Regions from separate parts of the Spirillospora sp. NPDC047418 genome, predicted to be linked through region 2. Evidence: riboswitches for the same ligand, from Rfam matches in the RefSeq annotation. Region 2 holds a riboswitch; each other region holds the start of a gene.
What was found. Region 2 has a riboswitch for cyclic di-AMP ahead of ABZ806_RS31920 (NlpC/P60 family protein). Riboswitches for the same ligand answer to the same signal wherever they lie in the genome.

Region 1 (7,651 bases), on a different contig from region 2:
CAGCAGCCCCCTGCGCTTGTAGTACTTGATGGTGGGGATCGACAGACCGCTGCGGGCGCTGAGTTCAGTCATCCGCACTTCGCTCACCTCGTCACGCGCGCGGTCCGGTGGGGACCGCCCGCGGAGTCCGGCCCCGCCGCGCGGATCTTCGCGCATACGGAGGCTCCTACAGGTTGTAGGAGAACTATGGACGATCTCAGCGTGAATGGGGAGGCCCGTCGGCCCCCCATTCACGGAATCTGCGAGCTGCGGTCGGCTACGAGCCGCGGATCAGCGACCGGAATTCGGTGTACTTCATGCCGTTGACCTTGGCGACGTCGGGCACCTCGCTGAAGGTGCGGACGGCGCCGCCGCTCACCAGGTAGCGGCCCTCGGGGGAGAGCAGGACGTTGCGGCCGTCGGCCCGCTTGCCCTTGAGGATGAGGACGTACTGCTGCCCGGCGCCGTAGGCCGGGTCGTCATCGATGTTCGCCGTGGCACTTCCCGTCTGGAACACGGTGAAGGTGGCGGGCGTGCGGCCCTTCAGCCTTTCGACCGTGCGGAAGGTGACGGCCCGAGTGGGGATTCGGTTGACGCCGCCCGGTTCGCCGGCGGCCGGGACCACGATGTCGGCCCCCGGTCTGACGTTGACGACGGTGGCCCGTACGGCTTTGGAGCCCATCCGGGCCGCCTGGCGAACGGAGCCGGCGCGGTATCGCCAGCTGGCGAAGTACCGGGTCCCCGGAGTGGCGGTGGGGCCCTGCGCGCTCGCCGTGCCCGCGAAGCCGTACATGCTGTTGATATCGTTCCAGTTGTGCGGGACGGTGGTGGTGAGGTTGTTGTAGTAGCTCAGCCCCATGCAGCCGTCATTGGAGTGATCCAGCCCGAAGGTGTGGCCGATCTCCTGGCAGAAGATGCCGAGGATCCGGCTGGCGCCGGGATTGTAGGAGAGGTTCACCTCAGCGTGCGCGTGGGTGATGTAGCTCCCGCTCGAGTCGACGATGGTGGCGAGGCCGCCCCATCCGGTGTTTCCGTAGTATCCGTCGGCGACGCTGATGTCGCTGTGGGATCCGGTGCGGGGGAGCGACAGCACGGTGTGGCCGTCCCAGTCGTTCAAGGCCTGATTCGCCAGGCTCGAGTTGGATGCGGAGTTCCAGACCTGGATGGTGGAGCGGTTCCACTTCCAGTTGCCCCACTGGTGGGCTGAGGCGCTGTTCGTGTTCACGAAGACGAGCGGCATGCTTACCGCAGCCGTCAACGCGAGGACTTTCGTGGGCCGTCGCAAGGGATCCTCCTTCGACGTTTGGCGGGGGGCTTGGGAGTTCGATCAGGGAAAGCCGCGCGCTGCATTCCCCTCACTTCCCGATGTCTTCTGGACATCGGCCGCATGTGGCGAGCGGAAAGTAACCCCGCTGTTTCGGCGGTGACAAGGGGCGGGTTTGCGGGTTTCCCGGCTGACTTCGTGAACTGGGAGATCAGGGCGCCCGCCGAGCGGGTAGTCGATAGTCCGGCTATCCGTACCACCATGACGCCCCTGCGGCCGCGCGGGCCGTCGCGTCTCCAGCGGCCATTGACTACTAGGCCGCCTAGTAGCACTCTTGAGACATGACTGTCTCATCAATGCATACTTGGCGTCTCGGTCCGGGGTTGGGATCGATCATCGCGGGCAGCGGCGCGGTGTCGCTCTTCGCGACGTACTGGGACGATGCATGGCACACCGACTTCGGTCGCGATAGTGCCTGGATTCCGCCGCACGTCACGCTCTACGGTTCGGTGGCCGTCGCAGGCCTCGCGATCCTCGTCTGGGGCCTGACGGCCCTGGCCCGTCTCCGTTCCATCAGCGCCGTCCTTGGGCGGCCTCCGTTGGCGTTGGCCGCCCTCGGCGGCGGGTTTACGCTGGCGGCCGCCCCGGCGGATGCGGCTTGGCATGCCGCCTACGGCAGGGACGCGGTGCTGTGGAGCCCACCGCACATGCTCGTGGTGTTCGCTTCGGCGACGATGGCGATCGGAGTACTGGCCGGCCTTCGGACGACCCGGTCCGGACTGGTGGAGACCGCGGTCTCAGGTCTCGTGCTCGGCAGCCTCGTAATGGCGGTGCTGGAGTACGAAACCGACGTCCCGCAGTTCAGCGAGGCGTTCTATCTCCCGGTACTGCTGGCCGCCGCAATCCCGGCCGTGCTGGTCACGCGCCGCCTGGTGCCGCACCGTCACGCTGTCCTCAGAATGATCGCCGCTTATGCGCTGACGCGCCTGCTGACCACCGTCGTACTCGTGATCATGGGACGAAGCGCCCCCGACCTCCCGCTGGCGGTCATCGGGCTCGCCGCAATGGAGTTGCCTTGGCGCAGCACGTTCCAGAGGTACACCGCCGGGGCCGCCGGCGTCGCCGCAGCCGCATGGACGTCCGCCGCTCTCGGATGGACGGGTCAGTCGCCCGCGAGCGTGGGCGCAGTGGCGTTGCCCCTGCTCGCAGTGTGGCTGCTGTGCCTTGCAGCGGCACGCCGCAGGTCGCCTGTGCTCGGTGCAGCGGCGGCGGCACTGATCGGCATCGTGCTCGTGGTGAGTCCTGGTCGGCCGGCGCGAGCTCATGACCCCGGGCAGGGCGAGCCTTACGCAGAGGTGCGTCTCAGCGCTGTCACCGACAATGCCGGCGTCACGCATCTCGCTGTGCTTCCGGAAAGCCGCTGCAATGAGATGCAGCCATTGAGAGCAGTGGCGCGCAGGGCTGGACGGGAGGTCATCGGACGCCTCGGCCCCGTGGGCGGCTGCCGCTTCGAAGGGGCGTTGCGGTTGCCGCGCGGTGACCTGTGGTTCGTCTACGGGGAGTTCAGGACATCCGGAGGCGGAGACGCCGAGACCTGGATGCCGTTCAGGACCGGAGATAGAACGACGGTGACAATGCGGCGGGAGCTCTACCGCCCGGCCGGTGGCGGGGACGTGACAGGAGGCCAGATCGCTTGGGGAGCCGTCCTTTACGGGGTTGGTCTGTCGCTTCTCGCAGCGGCGTTGGTGCTGACACGCGCCCGTCGAAAGCCGGCTGGACGGTAGAGCGGGCGGGCCCGGGACCCCGCCCGCCCTACCGCGCGGTCCTACTGCTTGAGCAGGTTCTTCATCTTGGTGATCTCGGCGGACTGCGAGGTCACGATGTCCGTGGCCATCTGCTTGGCCGCGGGGAACTGCCCGGAGGACTGCTCGGTCTTGGCCATCGCCACGGCGCCCTCGTGATGCTTGATCATCATTTCGAGGAACGCCTTGTCGAAGGCCGCGCCCTTGGCGCCCTCCAGCTTCTTCATCTCCTTGTCCGTCATCATGCCGTCCATGCCGTGGCTCATGCCGCTCATCCCGGGCGAGGGCACCGACGCCCCCCAGCCGGTCAGCCAGGCGGACAGCTGCTTGATCTCCGGGTCCTGCGCCTTCTTGATCTCCGCGGCGAGCTGCTTCACCTCCGGAGACGAGGTGCGGATGGCGGCCAGGTCGGCCATCTCGATCGCCTGGCGGTGATGCGGGATCATCATCTGGGCGAACATGACGTCCTGGTCGTTGTGCTGCGTCTGCGAGCCGCCGTTGGACGGTGACGCGCTCGCCGGCATCGAGTGGCCGGACATCGGGGCCTTGGCGTTGTCGGAGTCGTTGTCGCCGCAGGCGGCCAGGCTGATCGCCAGGGCGGGGACGGCGACGAGCGCGAGTGCGCGCTTCATGGTGGTGGACCTTTCGTGTCGAGTGTCTGTGACTTCGGGGAGCCCGGCGCCCGCGAAGACGCCGCCGGTCTGTCACAGCCTCAGCACGCTCAGGCGGTACAGGGACGGCCTCGGTGGAGGCCGTCCTACGAGAAGGATTCGGATCCTGGTCAGGATCCGCCTCGCCACGATCACCGGCTCGCGCACGAACAGGGCGACGATCGCTCCGAGGAAGGAGATCATGGACAGTATCGCCAGGCAGACCTGACCGCCCGGATGATCCTGGTGATGATCACCGGGTTGGTCCTCGCCCGAGGATTGATGGACGGCTTTCGACGAGGATGGCGTCGCCTCGTGCCCGATGCTCATCGCCGTCAGCGGGACGCCCGCCGCTTCGGTGGGGCTCGGCGATGCCTGGAAGCCGTGCATCGCCAGGACGCAGAGCAACATGAGCAGGCCGAACGGCAGCTTCATGGCTTGCCCGCACCGTTCCGGTGACCGGTTCAGCTACCCCACCTGCCGTTCCATACCCCGTAGCGACCGTCCGCCCGGAAGACCGCCGGCCATTCCTCTCCCTGCGCTGCTCTGCCACGCCCATGGTAGCGAGGGATGGCCGGTGATCCGCCAAGGCGCCTCCCTGACCAGGACATACGTCTCCCGGCACGCTCCCGGCTCAATCGGGATCGCCTCGGTCAGAGGCCACGACTCGGTCATCGGCCACAACGACCGGCCATCGTGCGGTCGGAGGTGTTCGAGCGGATCGGCTCCAAATCGATGTAAAGGGTGTCCCAGAACGCCAGATCTTCGTCGTCCTGCAGTGTCGAGACCCGGCTCCAGAATTCGCGATCCTCTGCCTCGGCGGCGACGGCGGCCGAGATCACCGGCATGGCGGCGGTTCCGGCCTCGGACGCATCGAGGCCCGCCGGTGTGATGTCCGCGGGCAGTTCCACCGGCTGCTTGTGGTGCTTGCCGCGCTTCCGCACACGGATCGGCGGCTCCGCCGGAACGCGAGCAGCGATCGACTTGCCCGCCGCCAGCGCGGCCGTACCGCAGACCGCGATGGACAGCAGCCCTCCCAGCAGGACGTCCGGCTGGACGAGCGGCTGGTCGCCGGCCGCCTTCGGGCTCGCGCCCTGAGAGGTGACCGCCGTTTCGGGGCGCGTCGCCTCCGCGCCCTTGGACTCGGATGCGGGAGCCGCGTGCTTGGGGACGTAGTTCGTCTCGTCTTCGGTTCCCGGCAGCGGCTTGCCCGCCACTTTGACCTTGCCTGGGTAGCCGTAGCCGACGACGTCGCTGACGTCGCGCGTCTTCCGTTTGAGGTAGACGCCGTCGGTGTTGGCCTCGATCGTGCGCAGGGACGAGCCCTTGACGCTCTCCACCAGGCCGACATGGCTGATGGCGTCGATGTCCTTGGAGTCGGACCAGGCGAAGAACACCAGCGCACCCGGCTCGGGCTTGGTGCCCCACGCGTCCTTCTTCTTGAACCACTCGGCGTGCTGGATGGTGGAGGCGAACTCGCCCGCCCAGTCCTGTGTGTCGGTCTCGGTGGCGGCCCAGGCGAGGAACATGTCGCACCAGGGGGCGGTGGCGTAGTAGTCGTCACCGCCCTCGTAGGTCTTGCCGTACCAGTCGCCGTACTTCGTGTAGCCGCCGGCCTTCTCGCGGTATCCGAGTTCCTTCTTGGCTACTTCCAGCAGCTTCGCACCTACGGGATCCATCGGTTCTCCTTGACTCCGCCTGCCGGGTTAGCTGACGGGTTCGGGCCAGGAGCAGGCCCTACCGCGCGCGGCGGATTCACCCCAGGAACAGTGGGTCCCCGGCTCCCGCGGCGCTGGCGCGCCGATCGGGATTAGGCGGTCGGTCCGCGCCCCCCAGGCCGGGGAGTGGATCACGAACCGATTACGATGCAATGTAGTAGCACGTTCGCCGAGATGGCAACGCGAGGTCAAAGCCGACCACGGATCAGCTGCCTGCGGGCCGGTGTCTCCGCGCATCGTCGAGTGTCAGTACTGCCTGTTCAGGACGACTTGCATGCACCTGCCGACTTGTCGGGCGGACACGGCCAGTAGAGCTGAACCGGCCGTTCGCGGTCCGTCATAGCTACTATTGAAGGTAGTAGCCCTAGTTGATGTGCGGCTACTTGATCGTGGCCGGCGGCTGGCGTCGACGCAGCATGGCGGCTATCGTCACCTCCGACGCATCGTAGGAGATGGTACGCGAACCTTGCGGGAGGTCCGGGTGTTCAAGCCGAGCGGCCGCACGGTTCCCATAGTGATCGGCATTTCGGCGGTGACCACACTGACCGCGGACGTGGCGGTCCTGGCCGTCCGCTCGGCATCGCAAGCGCCTCCGGCCACGGTGGCGCAGGCCGGTGCGGCCCGGTTCCTGGCGGCGGGGCGTCCCGAACCGTCCTCAGCAGGGCTCGTCGCCCCCTTGACGTCGCGGCTCGCGCCGCACCTGCTCGTGGCCGCACCACGACCTCTCCCGCCCTCGGCGATCGCCAAGATCGCCGAGATGAAAGGCGTACGCGGAGTCGAGACGGTCGATGCGGCACAAGGCCGTCTCGCGGGCAAGTCCGTGACCGTCTTCGGCGTCGATCCTTCGACCTTCCGGCGCTACACACCGAAACCCACCGCGGAATCGGACGCGCTCTGGCGCAACGTCGCTGCAGGTGACATCGCGGTCTCCTTCGCACTGGGGACCGACGGCGGGGTGTCCCTCGGCAGCCAAGCGGCGCTCGACGGAACCGCTGGAAAGACCAGCCTCAGAGTCGGCGCGCTCGCCACGATGGGGATCGGTGAGGTCGACGCCGTGGTCTCGCGTCCAACCGCACGCACCCTGGGCATGGCGGAAGGCAATGCGCTGCTCATCAGCGCCGGGAAGCGCGACCTGACGAAGCTCACGCGGAGCGTGCGCAGGCTCGTACCGCGCGGGTCCAAGGTCGTATCCCTCGCCACCAAGAGCGGGACTTCCCCGGGCGCAGGTGCCCAGCTCCCGGACGCTCGCGGTCAGGTCTTGACCGCACTCCAGATCCGCACGGCGATCAAAGCGTCCGAGAGCAAGCTCGGGATGCCGTACGTCTGGGGCGGGGAGTCGGACGCCGAGGGCGGCTACGACTGCTCTGGAATCCTGCAGTATGCCTTCGGCAAGGCCGGTGTCCGGCTACCGCGGGTCGCCGACGACCAGGCGAAGGCCGGCTGGCGGATCCCGTTCGAGAAGGCCCGGCCCGGTGATCTGCTCACCTGGGCCCACGACCCCACCGCCCCGGGATACATCTCCCACATCGCGCTCTACCTCGGCGATGGAAAGATGCTCGCCGCACCGAGGCGCGGCACCGTCGTGCGCATCCAACCGGTCTACTTCAGGAACTTCCAAGGGGCGATCCGCATCAATCCGCGCCTCGCCGCCCGGCTGGCGGGCTGACAGGTTGGAATTGGATCTCACCCTGCCCAGCCGAGCTGGTCAGCGTTTCGAGCGCGGCCAGGATGCGCTAGGGGATTGGCGCTCAAGCGAAGAACCAGATGTGTATGGTCTCGGCATTAGCTCCCTGTTGCCGCCGGTGAGCGTCAGGTGGTGACCCTTTCATCGGCACGGGCCAGTGCGGAGGACGGCGAACAGCGGCAAGGAGCGGCCAGAGATGGGCGGTAACCACGCACACGGCAGTCACGCTCACGGCGGGCGGTCAGGGCTTCGCGGTCGGTGCGGATCGCGGTGCTGGCGGTCATTGTCCCGGTCGCGGTGGTGACGTTGGCGGCGGTGCTGTGGATGTGGCGGGACAAGCCCCCGGCGCCTGCCGGCGCGGGGCCGGCATTGAAGCCCGGCGGCCGACGACCGAACTCCCGCCGCCCTCGTGGCGAGGCGGGTCGAGCGCCCCTCTCCCATAGCGGCACGGCCGTCCCTCAGCGGCCGGAGTGACCCAAGGCTGCGGGCCGCTCCACCCAGCCTCGGCCTCAGTGCCGTGCCGGCGCCCACCCGTAGCGGACCTCACCCCTGCC
Region 2 (7,651 bases):
CCGGCCGCGCCGCCGCCGTCGCCGTTGTCGTCGCCGTTGTCGTCGCCGGGGACGAGGTGGATGAGCGGCAGCTCCATGCGCGCCAGCGGGTCGGCGGGGCGGTCCGGCGGCCGCGCGGTGGCGGCCGCCATCGCGTCCCACAGTGTCCCGGCCCCGTAGCCGAAGCAGGTCACGGCGCCGACGCCGGTCACCACCGGCTCGCGCCCGGGATCCCCCGTCATCGGCTCATCCCCGCCCCGTGCCGTGCCCCTGCCCGCCGGTGCCCGCCAGGGCGCCGGTGAGGCGGTCGTCGAAGGTGACCAGGCTCCAGTCGCGACGGTTCTCGATCACCGCGTAGCCGTGCGTGATGTGCCCGGTCGCGGTGGGCGTCAGGACGCCGTCGCGCAGCACGTAGCAGTCCATCCGCGCGGTGTAGGTGAACCGCTTGAAGACGTTCTCGACGGTGAAGACGGTGTAGAGGTCCTCCTCCATGCGCGCCTCGTCCAGCAGGGTGATGCGCGAGTGCGGGACGACCGGGATCCAGTCCTGCTCGTCCAGCAGCCGCTTGATCGACACACCCCGGTCGGCGAGGAACAGGTCGACGACCTCCTCCATGAGCCGCAGGTAGCCCGACATCTGCACGCGCTCGGTGAAGTGGCAGTAGAAGTACGGCATCGGCCACTTCCACACGAAGGAGTCGCCGCCGCCGAGCGCCGCGACCGGGTCGCCGTCCCCGACCGGGACGGCGGGTGTCTCGCGGGGGGCGGGCAGCCCGGCCCCCGCCGCGGCGAACGGCGCCAGATGCGCGGGCACGTCCTCGGCGGCGAAGCCGTGCGGGTCGTGCCGCAGGACGACGCGCACCTTGGCCGACACCGCCAGGTTGCCCGGATCGGCCCGCCGGTGCAGCCGGACCGCGAACGCCAGTTCGTCATCGGCCGCGCGCTCCAGCGGGGCGACCTCGGCGACCGCGAGGTCGTCGATGTGGAAGGCGTGCAGGATGCGGGTGTCGATGTCGGCGATGTCCACGCAGAGGCCGTACCGCTCGTACAGCTCGCCGGCCGGTGCCCCGCGCCGCCGCAGGTGTTCGAGGACGGCCTCCTCGACCATGTAGTTGACGTGCTTGAACCCGATCCAGGTACAGATGTTCGACCCCTCGTAGCGGGGGCGGATCTCCAGTTCGGTGGGCCGCGCGAGGGGCCCGGCCGGGCGGGCGGCGCCTCCGGCTGCTTCGGTGATGGTCATATCGGCTCCGGTTGCTCGCGGATCGGGGTCGTGGTCGGGATCGGCAGGAAGCGGGACAGGAACTCGCGCACCACCGCGGCGAAGCGGTCGGGGTGCTCGATCATGGCGTTGTGGCCGCACCCGTCCAGCAGTTCGAGGCGGCAGTCGGGCAGGGCGGCCGCCAGCGCCCGCGCGTCCTGCGGGCGGGCCGCCGGGTCCTGCTCGCCGCCGACGATCAGCACCGGCAGGTCGACGGCCGCGGTGTCGAGGAACGGCGTGCGCAGGTAGGCGTCGAAGAAGCGGATCCAGCCGTAGGGGCCGAGCCGGTCGCGCACCCGCAGCGCCATGCTCTCCCGCACCTCGGGGGTCAGCCGGCCGGCGGAGCCGACCCGCAGGCCCTCGTCGATCAGCGGCAGGAACCCGGCCATGTAGCGGGTCATCGTCGCCCACTCGAAGTCCTGTTCCGACGCCCGGTAGAACGGCGCGACGAGGACGACGGCGGAGGGGCGCGGGCGCGCCCGGTCCGCGAGGAGCGACAGCAGGACGTTGGCCGCGTAGGAGTGCGCGACGACGGCGTCCGGCACGCCGCCGGGGACCGCCGCCATCGCGGCGGCGGCGACGCGGAGCGGATCGGCCCGGTGGTCCCAGCGGGGCGCCGCCGCCGACCAGGGCAGTTCGGGCGCCCGCACCGGCAGGCCCGCGGGCAGCCGTTCCCGCAGCGGTCTCCAGGCGAGCCGGCCGCCGGCCAGCCCGTGCAGCAGGAGCAGGCCGCCGCTCACCGCGCGGCCCGCAGGATCAGCGCGGCCGACGCGTCCGCGCCGCCGTCCCGTCCGGTCCCGGCCGTGGCCAGGACGTCGGCGGAACCGCCGCCGTGCAGCCACGCGGTCCCGGCGACCGCCTGGAGCACGCCGAGGGCCCCCGAGCACTCCCCCAGCGTCGCGGTGAGGTCGCAGGTCTGAGCCGGGTCCAGCGCGTGCGGCGGGACGGTGCCGCCGGGCGCGCACCACAGCCCGACCGGCTCCGCGCCGGGACCGCGCACGGCGGCGACCGCCTCGTGCCACGTGCCCTTCCGCGCGTAGGGGCCGATGGCGGCGAGCGCGGGCGCGCCGCGTTCCCGGGCGGACCCGGCCGTCTCCACGACGAGGGCCGCCGCGCCGTCCAGCAGCCTGGCATCGGTGCCCGTCCCGCCGGTCGCCAGGTGGCGGACGGGCGGGTTCACCGGCTCGACGCCGATGACCAGCACCCAGCCGACGCGGCCCGCGGCCACCAGCTGCCGGGCCCAGTGCACGGCGTCCAGCCCCGAGGTCTCCCCGTTGCACAGCGTCAGGTTGGCGCCGTGCAGGCCGTGGGTGATCGCGACCCAGGACGCCACGACGTTGCTCGCGGTCGCCGGGAGCGCCATGGGGCTGGTGCCCGTGTAGGTCTCCTTGGCGATGGTCGTGACCGTGTCGCAGACGGTGTCGACGTTGCCGTAGTTGGTGCTGGCCACAACGCCGGCCCGGTGCGCCGGCACCGTCAGATCGCCCGGCGTCCCCGGCGGGCGGACGAGCCCGGCGGCGGCCAGCGCGTCCCGCGCGGCGCACATCGCGAGCCGGGTCGCCCGGTCGCGGTAGCGCAGCCCGCGCCCGGTGAGCCGGGCGACGGGGTCGTCACCGTCGCCGGGCGGCGGGTGCGGCGCGAGCAGCCGGCGGGGTTCGCCGACGCCCCGCAGCGCGAGACCGGTGCCCGTGACCACCAGGTCGTCGGCCGGTACGTCCATGGCCGGCGCGTTCATGACCGGACCGCCCTCTCCACGATGGCGACGGCGTTGAGGCCGCCGAACCCGAACGAGTCGACCTGGGCGACCGACAGCCCCGTGGTGTGCGCGGCGGCGCCCCGCACCAGGCGGAACCCCGCCACCTCGTCGATCGGGTCGTCCAGATGCACGGTCGGCGGGACGGTGCCGGTCCGCATCGCCTCCACCCCGGCGACCAGGCTGTGCAGCCCGGACGCCCCCGCCGTGTGCCCGGTCATGGACTTCACGGCCGTCATGTGGGGGCGGCCCGCGGCCGTCCCGAACACCTCGGCCAGCGCACCCGCCTCGGCCTCGTCGTTCAGCGGCGTGCCGGTGCCGTGCAGCATGACCAGGTCTATGTCCGCGGGCCGCACCCCGGACCGCTCGTGCGCCTCGCGGATCGCGGCGCCGATGCTCCCGGCGTCCGGCGCGGACGGGTGCGCGGCGTCGCAGTTGACCGCGACCCCGCGGACGGTGGCGTGCCGCCGCCCGGCCGGGCCGGGGCCGTCGGCGGCGCGGCGCAGCACGACGGCGGCGGCGCCCTCGCCCTGCAGCATCCCGCGGCGGTCCCGGTCGAACGGGCGGATCCGGTCCGGCGCCTCGGGGTAGCAGCGGTCCAGCAGCCCGTAGGTGCTCTCGGTGATCGTGTCGACTCCGGCGACCACGACCGTGTCGCACTCGCCCAGCTCCAGCAGGTCGGTGCCGAGGCCGAGCGCGTAGAGCGACGCCGCGCACGCGTTGGCCACGGTGTAGGTGCGGGTCGCGCCGAACCGGCGTCCGAGGACGGCGCCGAAGTGCAGGTCCGCCGGGTCGAACGGGACGCCGTCGCGCCAGCTCAGCTCGACCGAGCGCAGTTCCCGCAGGGTGGTGCCGACCAGCACCGGGACGTCGCCGAGCCGCTCGCCCATCCCGGCGTCGCGCAGCGCGGCGGCCACCGCCCGCTCCAGCCACCGGCTCGCCCGCAGCGGGACGTCCCCGGACGCCGGGCGGTCGTCGATCTCGTAGGCGTTCCGGGCCCGGTAGCGGGTCGGGTCGAAGCCGCGCAGCGGGGCGTGCGCGCTGCGGCCGGCGCACAGCGCGCCGAAGAACCCGGCCACGTCGCCGCCGGTCGCGGCGACGGCGCCCATGCCCGTGATGATCCAGCCCATCAGGCGGCTCCGGCGGCGGGGGCCCGGCCGAGGACGAGCACGGCGTTGTTCCCGCCGAACGCGAGCGCGTTGTTCTGCGCGATCCGCAGGTCCGCCGGGCGCGCCCGGTTCGGGACGCAGTCGATGCCGCACTCGGGGTCGGTCTCGACGTGGTTGATGGTCGGCGGGATGAACCCCTCGCGCAGCGCCAGCGCGCACGCCACCGCCGCGATGGCGCTGGCCCCGCCCATCGTGTGCCCGATCATCGCCTTGATCGACACGGTCGGCGGGGGCCGGTCACCGAACACCTGCCGGATCGCGCCGGTCTCGGTGACGTCGTTGGCCTTCGTCCCGGTGCCGTGCGCCGAGATGAAGTCCACGTCCGCCGGGTCGATCCCGGCGTTGCGGTGGGCCAGCTCGATGCAGCGGGTGATCCCGTCGCGGTCCGGGGCGACCGGGTGGCGGGCGTCGCACGACAGCCCGTAGCCCAGCACCTCGGCGTGGATCCGCGCACCCCGGGCGAGCGCGGACTCCAGGCTCTCCAGGACCAGGACGCCCGCGCCCTCCCCAGTGAGGATGCCCTTGCGGTCCTTGTCGAACGGCCGGCAGACCTCCGGGGCGATGGTGCCGAGCCGGTAGAACCCGGTGAAGGTCTTGCGGCAGACCGCGTCCGCCCCGCCGACCAGGGCGATCTCGGCGTCCCCGCAGCGGATGGCGTCGAACCCGCTCCCCACGGCGTAGTTGCCCGCCGCGCACGCCGTGGGCAGCGTCGCGGCCTCGACATCGGTGAGCCCGAGCTCGGCCGTGATCGCCGACGACAGCCGCACCGCGCCGACCCGCCGCGCGATCACCGGATCGAACGCGCCGGTCTCCCCGTCGAGCTCGCTCTCCACCAGGTGGTCGAGGTCGCGGGACTCGCCGTCGGTGGTCCCCATCGACACCAGGACCCGCCGGGCCCGCAGCTCCGCCGGCCCGAGGCCGGCGTCCGCGACCGCCATCCGCGCCGCCGCGACGGAGAACCGGGCGGCCCTGCCCAGCTCGTCCAGCCGGGTCTCGGTGATCCAGTCGCCGGGCCGGAAGTCGTCGATCTCGCATCCGCCGGCGTGCGCGAACCCGGCGGTGTCGAACGCGGTGATCGGCTTGGCGCCGCTGCGCCCGGCGCGCAGGCCGGCGGCGAACTCCGCGACGCCGGTGCCGATGCTGGTCACCGGCCCGAGACCGGTGACCACCACACGCTCCATCGCCCGGCCCATCGCCCGGCTCATTCCCGGGCGGCGTCGGCCACGACGGAGTAGACCCCGTCGAGGTTCACCATCTGGTCCAGCGCCGCCTGGTCGATGGTCACCCGGAACGTGCGCTCCAGCGCGGCCAGGATCTCGATGGCGCGCAGCGAGTCGGCGCCGTGGTCCTCCTTGAAAAGGCTCCCGTCGGTGATCTCGTTCGGATCTATCTCAAGGATCTCGCACACGATCTCCTTGATCTGACCCTTTCCCTCGCCGTCCAGGACCGCCGTGAAATTCGAGCCGGACATGTCACCTCCGCCATTTCCCGCACCGGTTCATCAGTCCCGCAGAGCGTGCGATCCGCCGCTATACGTTTCCTATACGGCCGAGCCGGCCGGGGCCCCGGCCGCAGGGTCCGCCCGGCGGTCCGGGGCGGTCGCGGGACGGTGGCCGGGCGGCGGCCGGGCGGTCGCGGGGGGCGGTGCGGCGGGCCGCTCCGCGAGGGGGCCGCAGGGCCCTGCGGCAGGGGGTTTCCCGCGGTTCGGGAGGCGCCTGAGCTGCGGGTTTGATTTTGCGGGGGTTTGCCTTCTCTTGGTGATGTGAGTAGCTTGGCCCCCGCCAAGGCGCCCACCAGGCGCTCTTGTCCCACCCGGCACAGCCGGTGGGCGACAACAGCAACGCCGCTCCGCACAGCGCAGCGGCAACCGCCGAGTCCGCCGTCGCGCGGAGCCGGGGACCCACCCTCACTGGGGTGAATCGGCCGTTCCAGGCCGTAGGGCGACTTCCACGTCCGAACCCGTCAGCTAACCCGGTAGGCGGCTTATGGAAGAAGGAGCCCCCCTTGAAAGGCAAGCACAGCAAACGCCCGGGTCCGTTCGGGCTGAGCCCCCGCGCCAACGGCGCACTGATCGGTCTCGCCGTGTTCGGCGTGGCCGCCACGACCGTCCAGGCGGCGAAGTCACCAGAGGAGACCGGCACATCGGTCACCGCCGTCCACACCGTCCCGAAGCCGCGGGCGGCCGACCCCAGCGAATCCAGAAAGTCCGACAAGCCAGACTCCGCCAAGTCCGACCCGGACGAACGGTCGCAGGTCATCTCGCGGGCCAAGACCTGGAACCCGCACAGCGACCAGCGGGTGCGCTACAGCCAGTCCGACTACCACGAGGGCTACCGGACCGACTGCTCCGGCTTCGTCGCCATGACGCTGGGGCTGCCGAAGCCGGGACCGAACACGGTCGGGCTGACGTCCTCGCGGTTCACCGAGCGCATCTCGATGTCCGAGTTGAAGAAGGGCGACCTCGTCATGGACGCCGAGGGCACCAACACGACGAGGCACGTCGTCATCTTCGAGAAGTGGGCCAACAGCCGGCACACGTCGTACTGGGCGTACGAGCAGCGGGGCCGCTACGGCACCGACTACCGGACGCGCGACTACGGCCTGTCGTCCGGCAGCGAGTACAAGGCCTACCGGCCGGTCAAGCTCAGCGACGCCTGAGGGCGATCCCGGCCACTCCCAGCTGCTCGCCCGGAGCGAGGTCGTCCGGGTCGACGGGAGTGTCGGGACGCCACAGGGCCGTGTACGTCACGCCGGGGTCGACCAGTTCGAAGTCACCGAACTGGGCCTCGACCTCGGCGGGCGTGCGCGCCCACCCCTCTTCGAGGTTCTCACGTGTGATGCGGGCCAGCTCCTGCTGCTGGGGCAGGCCCGTGTCCACGAGGGACGTCATGAAGAGGTGGCTGCCCGGGACCAGGACGTCGCGGTAGGCGGAGACGACGCCGTCGACGACGTCCGGGGAGAGGTAGTGCAGCATCCCGACCATCATGACCACGGCCGGGCGGGAGAAGTCGAGGAAGCCCTCGACGGCGGGGTCCGCCAGCACGGCCGCCGGGTCGCGGACGTCGCCGGTCATCACCCTCGTGGCGTCGTTGCTGGCCAGCAGCGCGCGGCCGTGGACGGCGACCAGAGGGTCGATGTCGACGTAGACGACCCGGGCCCCGGGGTTCTCGCGCTGGGCCACCTCATGGGTGTTCTCCAGGGTGGGCAGCCCGCTGCCGAGGTCGAGGAACTGGTCCATGCCGGCCTCGCGCGCCAGGTAGCGGACGCCGCGGACGAGGACCTTGCGGTTCTCGACCGCGGATTCGCGCAGGCCGGGGATCAGCTCGGCCGTCTGGTCGGCCAGGGCGCGGTCGGCGGCGAAGTTGTCCTTGCCGCCGAGGAGCGCGTCGTAGGCGCGCGCGATGGTGGGCTTGTCGAAGTCAAGTTCGGCCGGGGGCCACTCGTCCGCCATGACCGGATGGTAGATCATCGGCGCCCGGAGAGTGGGTGA
Region 3 (7,651 bases), on a different contig from region 2:
CCGGTCTTGGAGGTGACCGGGTTGCCATCCTGGCATCCCGCGACCACCACCAACCCGATCAGCCAGCAGGCCGCCAGAGCTGTCCTCGCCGGGGATGACATCGAATCCCTCCCCGTTCGTTGATCATCTACCTTTCGGGCTTAGACGCGCCGCCCTCCGTCCCGGTTCGTCACCGTCCTCGACGGCGGGTTCCCCAACCCCGGAGTCCGCTGCTGGGGGCGGTCTGCGCCATCGGGGGTTTCGGCGGGTGGAGGCGCGGTGGACGGCCGGTCTTCCCTCCGCCCCGTGGGTCCTGACCGTCCACCGGCCGTTCGCGGGGTTACTTGGGGGCGGCATCAGGACGGAGTCGATGATGTAGACGGTGGCGTTGGCGGTCTGGACGTTGCCGCACACCACGTTGGCGTTGTCCTTGCCGACCGTGGAGGACTCGCCCGAGCCGCTGGTGGTCAGCGTGCCGCCCTGCAAGGTCGTGAGGCTCCAGGATGATCTTCACCGTCTCCCTGTCGGCCATGACCTTGTCGAGCGTGGCCTCGGGGATCCCGCCCTTGCCGGGGGCGGGGACGGCCGAGCACGCCGGACCGAACGGCTTGCCGGTCGCGGGCGCGGCCGTGCTGGAGGATCCATCGAGCGGACGCGGCGCGCCCCCGTCGTCCCGGACCTCGGCGAACTGCTCGTCCTGGTCGCCCGCGGCGACCTCGCACTACCGGCCGGACAAGGGCGACGCGACCGCGTGGGCGCTGACGATGGCGCACCGCCGCGCGATCGACCGGGTCCGCTCCGCCCAGGCGAGCCGCGACCGCGAGCAGCGCGCCGGCGCCCCCGGCCCGGACTACGACCAGGTCGCCGAACAGGCCGGCACGCGGTTGGAGCACCAGGAGGTGCACCGCTGCCCGCGCGGCCTCACCGACACCCAGCGCGAGTCGATCGCGCTGGCCTACTACGGCGGCTACACCTACCGGGAGGTCGCCGAACTGCTCGGCGTCGGCCTCGCCGCCGTCAAGACCCGGATGCGCGACGGGCTGATCCGGCTGCGCGACTGCCTGGGGGTGCAGCCATGACCCACGACCCGCACGACCTCGCCGGCGCCTACGCCCTGGACGCCCTGTCCGACACCGAACGGCGCCGGTTCGAACGCCATCTGCCCGGCTGCCCCGCCTGCGCCGACCAGGCCGCAGGCCTGCGCGAGACCACCGCCCGGCTGGCGCTGGCCGTGTCCCGGCAACCGCCGCCCGCACTCCGCGACCGGGTGCTCGCCGAGATCAGCCGGACCCGGCAGTCGCCGCCCCGGCTCACCCGGCGGCTTCCCTCCGCCCGGGGCCTCGGGCCGAGCTGGCTGGCCGCCGCGGCGTGCCTGATCCTCGCCCTCGCCGGCGGCATCACCGCCGCCCACTTCCACGGCGACGCCGAACACGCGCAGGACCTCAACCGGCGGCTGGCCGCCGTGCTGACCGCCCCCGACGCACAGACCTCCACAACCCGGACCCAGGACGACGCCACGGTCACCGTCGTGTCGTCCCGGTCGCTGGACAAGGCAGTGATCACCACGTCCCGGCTCAGGCAACTGCCGTCGGCGAAGACCTACCAGGTGTGGTTCCTGGCCCCCTCCGCCGCCCCGCGCCCCGGCGGCGTCCTGCGGCCGCCCGCCGGCCGCCCGTCCCGGCCCATCATCGCCTCCGGGCTCGGCAACGCCCAACAGATCGGCATGACCATCGAACCCGCGGGCGGCTCCCCCCGCCCGTCCGGCGCCCCCTTCCTCACCCTCCCCCTGATGCGATGAACGAGCGGAGCCTCCGCTCACCTCGCGATCCGTCCCATGGACGTGAACCGCCGCGAAGAGTCGGCCGGACGGGACGCAAAATGACCGACTCCAAAGACGGTCAGCTCGCCCAGGCGGAGGAACAGCGGCGCCGGCCCGGCGTCACGCCCCGCATGCGCAAGATCATGCTGGAGATCGACCAGAAGTTCGGCCCGTTCCCCACGATTGGCTGCTACCGCCCTGGAGACCCGCAGGACCACGGCTCCGGACGCGCCTGCGACTTTATGGAGAGCATTGCCGGCAGGATGCCGACCGCCTCGCCGCGGAACCGCCACCGCCGGCAGCGTGTGGCGGATCACCAAGAACGTCACTGAGGCGCGGCGACGAGCTGGACGGCCCGCCGGACTTCTGGCAGCGCGTTCTGGCGGTCAGAACCGGTGCAGACACCTCCGCGCCTACTTGATGCATCGATCTACGAAGCCTGGTAGTAGATGCCATGGAGGGCGGACGACGACGATGCAAGCCGAGCGCATGACGGACGGAACGGCGGGGCAGTGGCATCACCAAATGCTCACCGAACCGGCCTCGGCCGCGCCCAGCGGCGAGATCTGGCTCAGGTCCGGGGGACGGCTGGCGGTCGCCGACCTGATGCCCGACCGGACGCGGTCCGCCGGCCCCCCCCGCCGACAGCTTCTGAACGATTCGGGATCCACGAGAGCGGACGGATCGATCGCAGCGCCGGCTGGTTCTCCCGTTCGACGCTCCAGACTCTGCGCGAGACGACGGCCACCGGGGAGTTCTGGGGGACCGCCGAGCCGAACTGATCTCCGCGCGGGCCAGCGAGAGGGACCTACTATGGGCTGTAGTATGCGGAGCCGATCCAGCAGGCGTGACGTCGGAAGGCGGTAGATCATGGCCGGGCAGCGCTTCGGCGACCTGGAGGCCGCGGTGATGGACCGGATGTGGTCCTACGGCCGCCCGGCCAACGTCCGCGAGGTCCTTGAAGACCTCCAGCGCGAGCGGTCGATCGCCTACACCACGGTGATGACCGTTATGGACAACCTGCACAAGAAGGGGTGGCTGCGCAGGAAGCGCGTGGGGCGTGCGTACGAGTACGAGGCGGTGGCCTCGCGGGAGGGCTACACCGCCAAACTCATGCGCGAGGCGCTCGCGACCAGCAACAACCAGGCCGCCGCGCTCGTGCACTTCCTGTCCGACCTGTCACCGGAGGAGAGCAGGGCCTTGCAGGCGGCGCTCAAGGTCGTGCAGCCGCGGGACACCACGTGACCGCGGCCGCCACCCTCCTCGCCTACGCGGCACTACTGGGAATCCTGGGGCCCCGGCTCATGCGTGCCCGCGGCTGGGCCGACCGTGCCCCGCGGCTCGGCGTACTCGCCTGGCAGACGGCCGGGGCTTCCGTTATGGCGGCGGTGGTCCTCGCCGGCCTGATGCGGGTGGTGCCGATCGTCCGGACACCGCACGGCCTGGCGGCCTGCCCGGACGCCACCGCTGTGTCGTGCTGAGCACTGGGGCGCTCGAACCGCTTCCTGAGGATCAGTTGTCCGCGGTCCTCGCCCATGAACGCGCGCATCTGGCGGGCCGCCGCGATCTCGCCATCAACCTCGCCGTCGCGTTCGGCCGTGCGTTCCCCGCCTTCTCGCACCTCACGACCCCCTGTCCCGTACCGGACGTCTCACCGGCGGCGTCGGCGCTCTGCTTGCGACGCTGCCGCTGGCACTCGCCGCCAACCCGGCCATCACGGCTCTCCTTGAACGCCACTGCCACTTCCCGATGTAGCGGCGCGACCCGTACCGAGCCGGGCGTCGCTACGGAACTGGTCGCCATCGGCCCCCCAAGACCTCCAGCTGGGGAGGCTGTAGGAGAGGCAGCCAAAGGACGTCCCCGTCACCCCAGGGGTGGGTGACGGGGACGCGGTACCGGGCCGCTCAGGGCGGCGGTGGTCAGGCCACGCGGACGCCGCCGGCGAACGGGCGGCCGGAGATCGAGCTGATCTTGACGACGTCGCCGGTCTGCGGGGCGTGGACCATCTTGCCGTTGCCGATGTACAGGCCCATGTGGTGCAGGTCGCTGTAGAAGAAGACCAGGTCACCGGGCTTCAGGTGGCTCTGCGAGACACGTGTGCCGGCGGTGAACTGGCTCCCGGTGTAGTGGGGGAGGGTAATGCCGACCTGGGCGTAGGCGTACAGGGTCAGTCCGGAGCAGTCGAAGCCCTTGATGTTGGCGCCCTGCGCGGTGCCGTAGGACGGGCCGGACGCGTTGCCGCCGCCCCACGAGTACGGAACGCCGCGCTGGCTCAGGGCCGCTCTGACCGCCCCCATGGCCTTGGCCGAGGCGCCTCCGGGATCCACGTTCGGGGCGGGACCCGCGTTGGTGCGAGCGCCGGAGCCGACACCGAGTTTGGTTTCGACCTTCTTCAGCTTGGTCTGAAGTTCCTTGCGCTTCTTCTTCGCCTCGCCGGTGAGCTCGCGCACCTGCTTCGCGCGCGCTTCGGCCGACTTGCGGGATCGTTCCGCGGACTGCATCGTCTGCAGCAGGTGAGCGACGCGAGTGCTGTCCTGGCGGGCGAAGTAGTGGAGCGTGGCCGACTTGTCCAGCACGGCCTGAGGGTCGTCCGCCGATGCGAACGCGACCGCCGGGTCCGCCGGCCCGTTCTTGTAACTGTCCGCGGCGAGCTTGACGATCCGATCCCGGGCCTCGTCCAGCGCCTTCTTCTGGCGGACGGCGTTGCCCTCGGCCACCTTGGCGGCACGCTGCGCCTGCTGCAGGCGCACGCGCAACCCGTTGTACTGCTCGCTGAGCTTCTCCGCCTCGTCGGCGAGCTTCTTCTGCCGGGCGGTCAGCTCTTTGCGGGTCGGCTGGGGCTCGGCCCAGGCGGGCGGGGGAGCCACGAGCGTCGCGGAAACGGCGATCGATGCCGTCCAAGCCGTGCCCGTGATGAGCCGGCGGCGGATCGGCCTTCTCTCTCCGGCAGCTCGTCGCTGCATGCACTGTCCTCTCCAGTACGCCTACCGGGTGAGCTGCCGGGTTCGGGCCGGAGTCGCCCTACCGCTCATGGTGAGCGGATTCACCCCAGATGGAGAACGGTTCCCCGGTTCCTCGGACGGCGTGGGGCCGCGGGATTCGGCGTGGCCACCGCTGTCCCCGGCGGGGACACCGGACGATGGCTCCTACGGAGCGTAGGAGATAGTGGCCTCATTCGCCACCCAAGTGGCCGAATACGACAAACCGCCTCGGCCGTCTCAGCAGATGTCGGACAACTGCACGATGGTCGCGGCGGCGACCAGGAGGGGCGTGGCGACGGCGACGGCAACGAAGGCGGAGGCGGCCGCCCGGACGACCCGGCGCGGCTTCACCACCTCGGCGGACTCCAGTCGCAGCACTCTCTCCGTCAGCGCCCCCGTGGAGGGCCCTGCGGCGCCGAGGGCGCCCGCCACACCCGGCGTCGCCGCGAGCCGACACAGGGCGTCGACGAGCGTGCGCCTGCCGCAGGCTCGGGCCGCCGCGTCGTCCGCGGCCATCTCCAGCAGCAGTGGCAGGGTCTTCTTCGCCCGGCGGACAGTCGGCAACCAGGGCAGGAGTGCGTAGGCGAGGTCGAGCATGAGCAGCATCGTGTGGTGCCGCTGACGCAGGTGGGTTCGTTCATGGACGAGAACCGCGCCGAACTCTTCGGGAGTGAGGGTCTCCTGCGTGCCGGTGCTGACCACGATCGCGCGCTCCCGGGCGGGCAGCGAATACGCCACGGGGATGGGGTGGTCGAGGACGAGTACGTCGTCGTGCCGTCCATGCTCCTTGGCGACGAGCCGGAGCATCTCCCAGTGCCGGCGCCGGTGCCGCACGGCTCGTCTGAGCCGCGGCAGGCTGCGGGCGAGCCTGGAACAGCAGGCCGTCAGCAGCGCCAGGCTCGCGGCGGCCGCCATGATGATCGCCTCGTCACCATGGTGGGGCAGGCAGTTGCGCAGCCACTCCAGCAGACCGTGGCCGGGCGCCGGCGGTGACAGCAGCGCCACCGCGACGATCCCGATGTCGGCGATGAAGGTGCCGGCCAGCGCCGCGAACCAGCAGGCGATGGCGATCCCCGGATGCGCGGCGGGGCGGCGGAGTCGATCGAGGGCGGGCCCCGCCAGGCAGCCCAGCAGGACCGCCGTGGACACCAGGCTGATCACGAGGTAGATCACGCCGTCATGCCCCCTGGTCGTCGGACGTCCGCCGGCGCAGGGCGTCCAGCAGGTGGCGCGCGTCCTCGGGCGGGACGGCTTCGGCGAACCTCGCCAGGATGCTCCCGTGATCGTCGGATTCGGTGAGCGCGTCGAGCATCAACTCGACCGCGTACTCCTCCCGCGCGCGGGTGGGGGCGTAACGGAAGGCCGTCCCGTCCGGTGTGCGCCGCAGCAGGCCCTTCTGCGCGAGCCTTTCGGCCACGGTCTGGACGGTGTTGTAGGCCAGAGCCTTGTCGGCGTCCTCGTTCAGCTTCGCGAGCAACTCGCGCACCCGCAGCGGGCCTGGCGCGTCCCAGAGCACGTCCATGATGGAACGCTCGAGTGCTCCACCCAATCCGGCCACGCGCCACCTCCGTCCTGCGCACATTGTGCCGGAGAACCGGCTGTGGGCGGGAACGCGGGCTGTCGCTCGCTACTGGCACGTGATGCGCGGCTCGGCCTCATAGGTGGTGTGGAACTTCTGGCGGCGCACCTCCTTCCCGTTCTGCTTGAAGATGCGCCAGACGTCGATCTGGAAACCCTCGGCACCGGGCATCGGGATGCACTTCGGCCCCGGCTCGGTCTTGCTCTCGAAACTCTTGATCGCGTACTTCTCGGAACTCTTCGATTCGATGTCGTAGCGCTCGGTGCTCCAGAAGTTCACGGTGAGGGAGGTGTCGGTGTAGGCGGTGTCGACGAGGACGCCGTACGGCGAGTCGTTGCGCCACCGGAAGTCCGGCTGCGGGAAGGAGACGGTCGACTCGCGTCCGGCCGGATAGCGGGAGATGCAGTACGAGTGAGGGACGTGCTGGACGTCCTGCAGCCCACCGAAGAACACGGCGTTGAACATCGTCGTCGCGAACTGCGAGATCCCGCCGCCGACGTCGTCCACGTACCGCCCGTTCAGGATCATCGGTGCCTCCACGAAGCCGCGCGCCTTGTCCCGCTTGCCGACGATCCCGTTGAGGGAGAACGTCTCGCCCGGCCGGACGATGTAGCCGTCGAGGATGTCGGCGATGGTGTGGATGTTCTTGACCCGGGGCGCACAGCACGAATGGCGGGTGGTGAAAGAACTGATCTTCTGTTTGATGCCCATGTCGCGCGCATGGTCGGTCGCGACTCGCGGCTTGTCGACGGTCATCGGCACGTTCACCTCACGCCCCTGGGGTAGCAGGACCGCGCCGGCGACCGCGTCACCGAGTGCTCGGGAATCGACTCCCCGGCCTTCCGCGGCGGGAACGAGCCGAAGCTTGCCCGAGTCGTCGGGTGCGAAGACCAGGTGGGGAGCGAAGCTCCTCGGCTCCACCGTGACCCGCTCGGCATCGACGGCCAGAGTGACCGGCCCGGACACGGCGACCCGTGCCGGCCCCGCCGCGACCTGGCGGATCTCGTTCGCATCCGCCTTCGGCCGCAGCGGGCTTGTCGGCAGTTCCGTAGTAGTCGGCTTGCCTCTCAGTGCCGCGAGGAAAGCGGCCTTGACCGGAGCGGCGGCCGTCCGGGCGTCCAGCCCGGCGCCCGGTCGCGGAAGTACGGCCTCGGGTGTGGTGCCGCGGAACTTCACCGCCCCTTCCCGTACGGGCGTGCCGATCCGCTTGTTGAGCTGGCCCAGCGCGGCCGCGAACCGGGTCTCGTCCATGCGAATCCGAGGAGTGATCTCCCGTCCGCCGAAGACGGTGGA

Region 1: it holds a riboswitch for cyclic di-AMP, as region 2 does, so the genes downstream of both, ABZ806_RS23205 (CHAP domain-containing protein) here and ABZ806_RS31920 (NlpC/P60 family protein) in region 2, are expected to answer to the same signal.
Region 3: it holds a riboswitch for cyclic di-AMP, as region 2 does, so the genes downstream of both, ABZ806_RS22665 (C40 family peptidase) here and ABZ806_RS31920 (NlpC/P60 family protein) in region 2, are expected to answer to the same signal.

The regions. Positions count from the first base shown of each region.
Region 1 is NZ_JBEYTW010000038.1:875-8,525, forward strand. It holds gene ABZ806_RS23180 (MerR family transcriptional regulator) at 1-156, opposite strand, end outside; gene ABZ806_RS23185 (zinc metalloprotease) at 257-1,237, opposite strand; gene ABZ806_RS23190 (hypothetical protein) at 1,627-3,027, shown strand; gene ABZ806_RS23195 (DUF305 domain-containing protein) at 3,069-3,677, opposite strand; gene ABZ806_RS23200 (DUF6153 family protein) at 3,750-4,130, opposite strand; gene ABZ806_RS23205 (CHAP domain-containing protein) at 4,367-5,374, opposite strand; cyclic di-AMP (ydaO/yuaA leader) riboswitch at 5,376-5,522, opposite strand; gene ABZ806_RS23210 (C40 family peptidase) at 5,895-7,079, shown strand; gene ABZ806_RS23215 (DUF302 domain-containing protein) at 7,641-7,651, opposite strand, start outside.
Region 2 is NZ_JBEYTW010000068.1:14,120-21,770, reverse strand. It holds gene ABZ806_RS31955 (beta-ketoacyl-[acyl-carrier-protein] synthase family protein) at 1-221, opposite strand, end outside; gene ABZ806_RS31950 (thioesterase family protein) at 226-1,221, opposite strand; gene ABZ806_RS31945 (alpha/beta fold hydrolase) at 1,218-1,979, opposite strand; gene ABZ806_RS31940 (beta-ketoacyl synthase N-terminal-like domain-containing protein) at 1,976-2,974, opposite strand; gene ABZ806_RS31935 (beta-ketoacyl-[acyl-carrier-protein] synthase family protein) at 2,971-4,122, opposite strand; gene ABZ806_RS31930 (beta-ketoacyl-[acyl-carrier-protein] synthase family protein) at 4,122-5,342, opposite strand; gene ABZ806_RS31925 (acyl carrier protein) at 5,363-5,632, opposite strand; cyclic di-AMP (ydaO/yuaA leader) riboswitch at 6,020-6,158, shown strand; gene ABZ806_RS31920 (NlpC/P60 family protein) at 6,166-6,819, shown strand; gene ABZ806_RS31915 (SAM-dependent methyltransferase) at 6,806-7,612, opposite strand.
Region 3 is NZ_JBEYTW010000036.1:31,968-39,618, reverse strand. It holds gene ABZ806_RS22705 (hypothetical protein) at 1-101, opposite strand, end outside; partial or broken gene ABZ806_RS22700 (fasciclin domain-containing protein) at 331-477, opposite strand; gene ABZ806_RS22695 (sigma-70 family RNA polymerase sigma factor) at 483-1,058, shown strand; gene ABZ806_RS22690 (anti-sigma factor) at 1,055-1,777, shown strand; gene ABZ806_RS22685 (VldE C-terminal domain-containing protein) at 1,858-2,130, shown strand; gene ABZ806_RS22680 (BlaI/MecI/CopY family transcriptional regulator) at 2,669-3,043, shown strand; gene ABZ806_RS22675 (hypothetical protein) at 3,040-3,279, shown strand; gene ABZ806_RS22670 (hypothetical protein) at 3,273-3,680, shown strand; gene ABZ806_RS22665 (C40 family peptidase) at 3,718-4,761, opposite strand; cyclic di-AMP (ydaO/yuaA leader) riboswitch at 4,765-4,913, opposite strand; gene ABZ806_RS22660 (M56 family metallopeptidase) at 5,017-5,952, opposite strand; gene ABZ806_RS22655 (BlaI/MecI/CopY family transcriptional regulator) at 5,957-6,361, opposite strand; gene ABZ806_RS22650 (VanW family protein) at 6,407-7,609, opposite strand.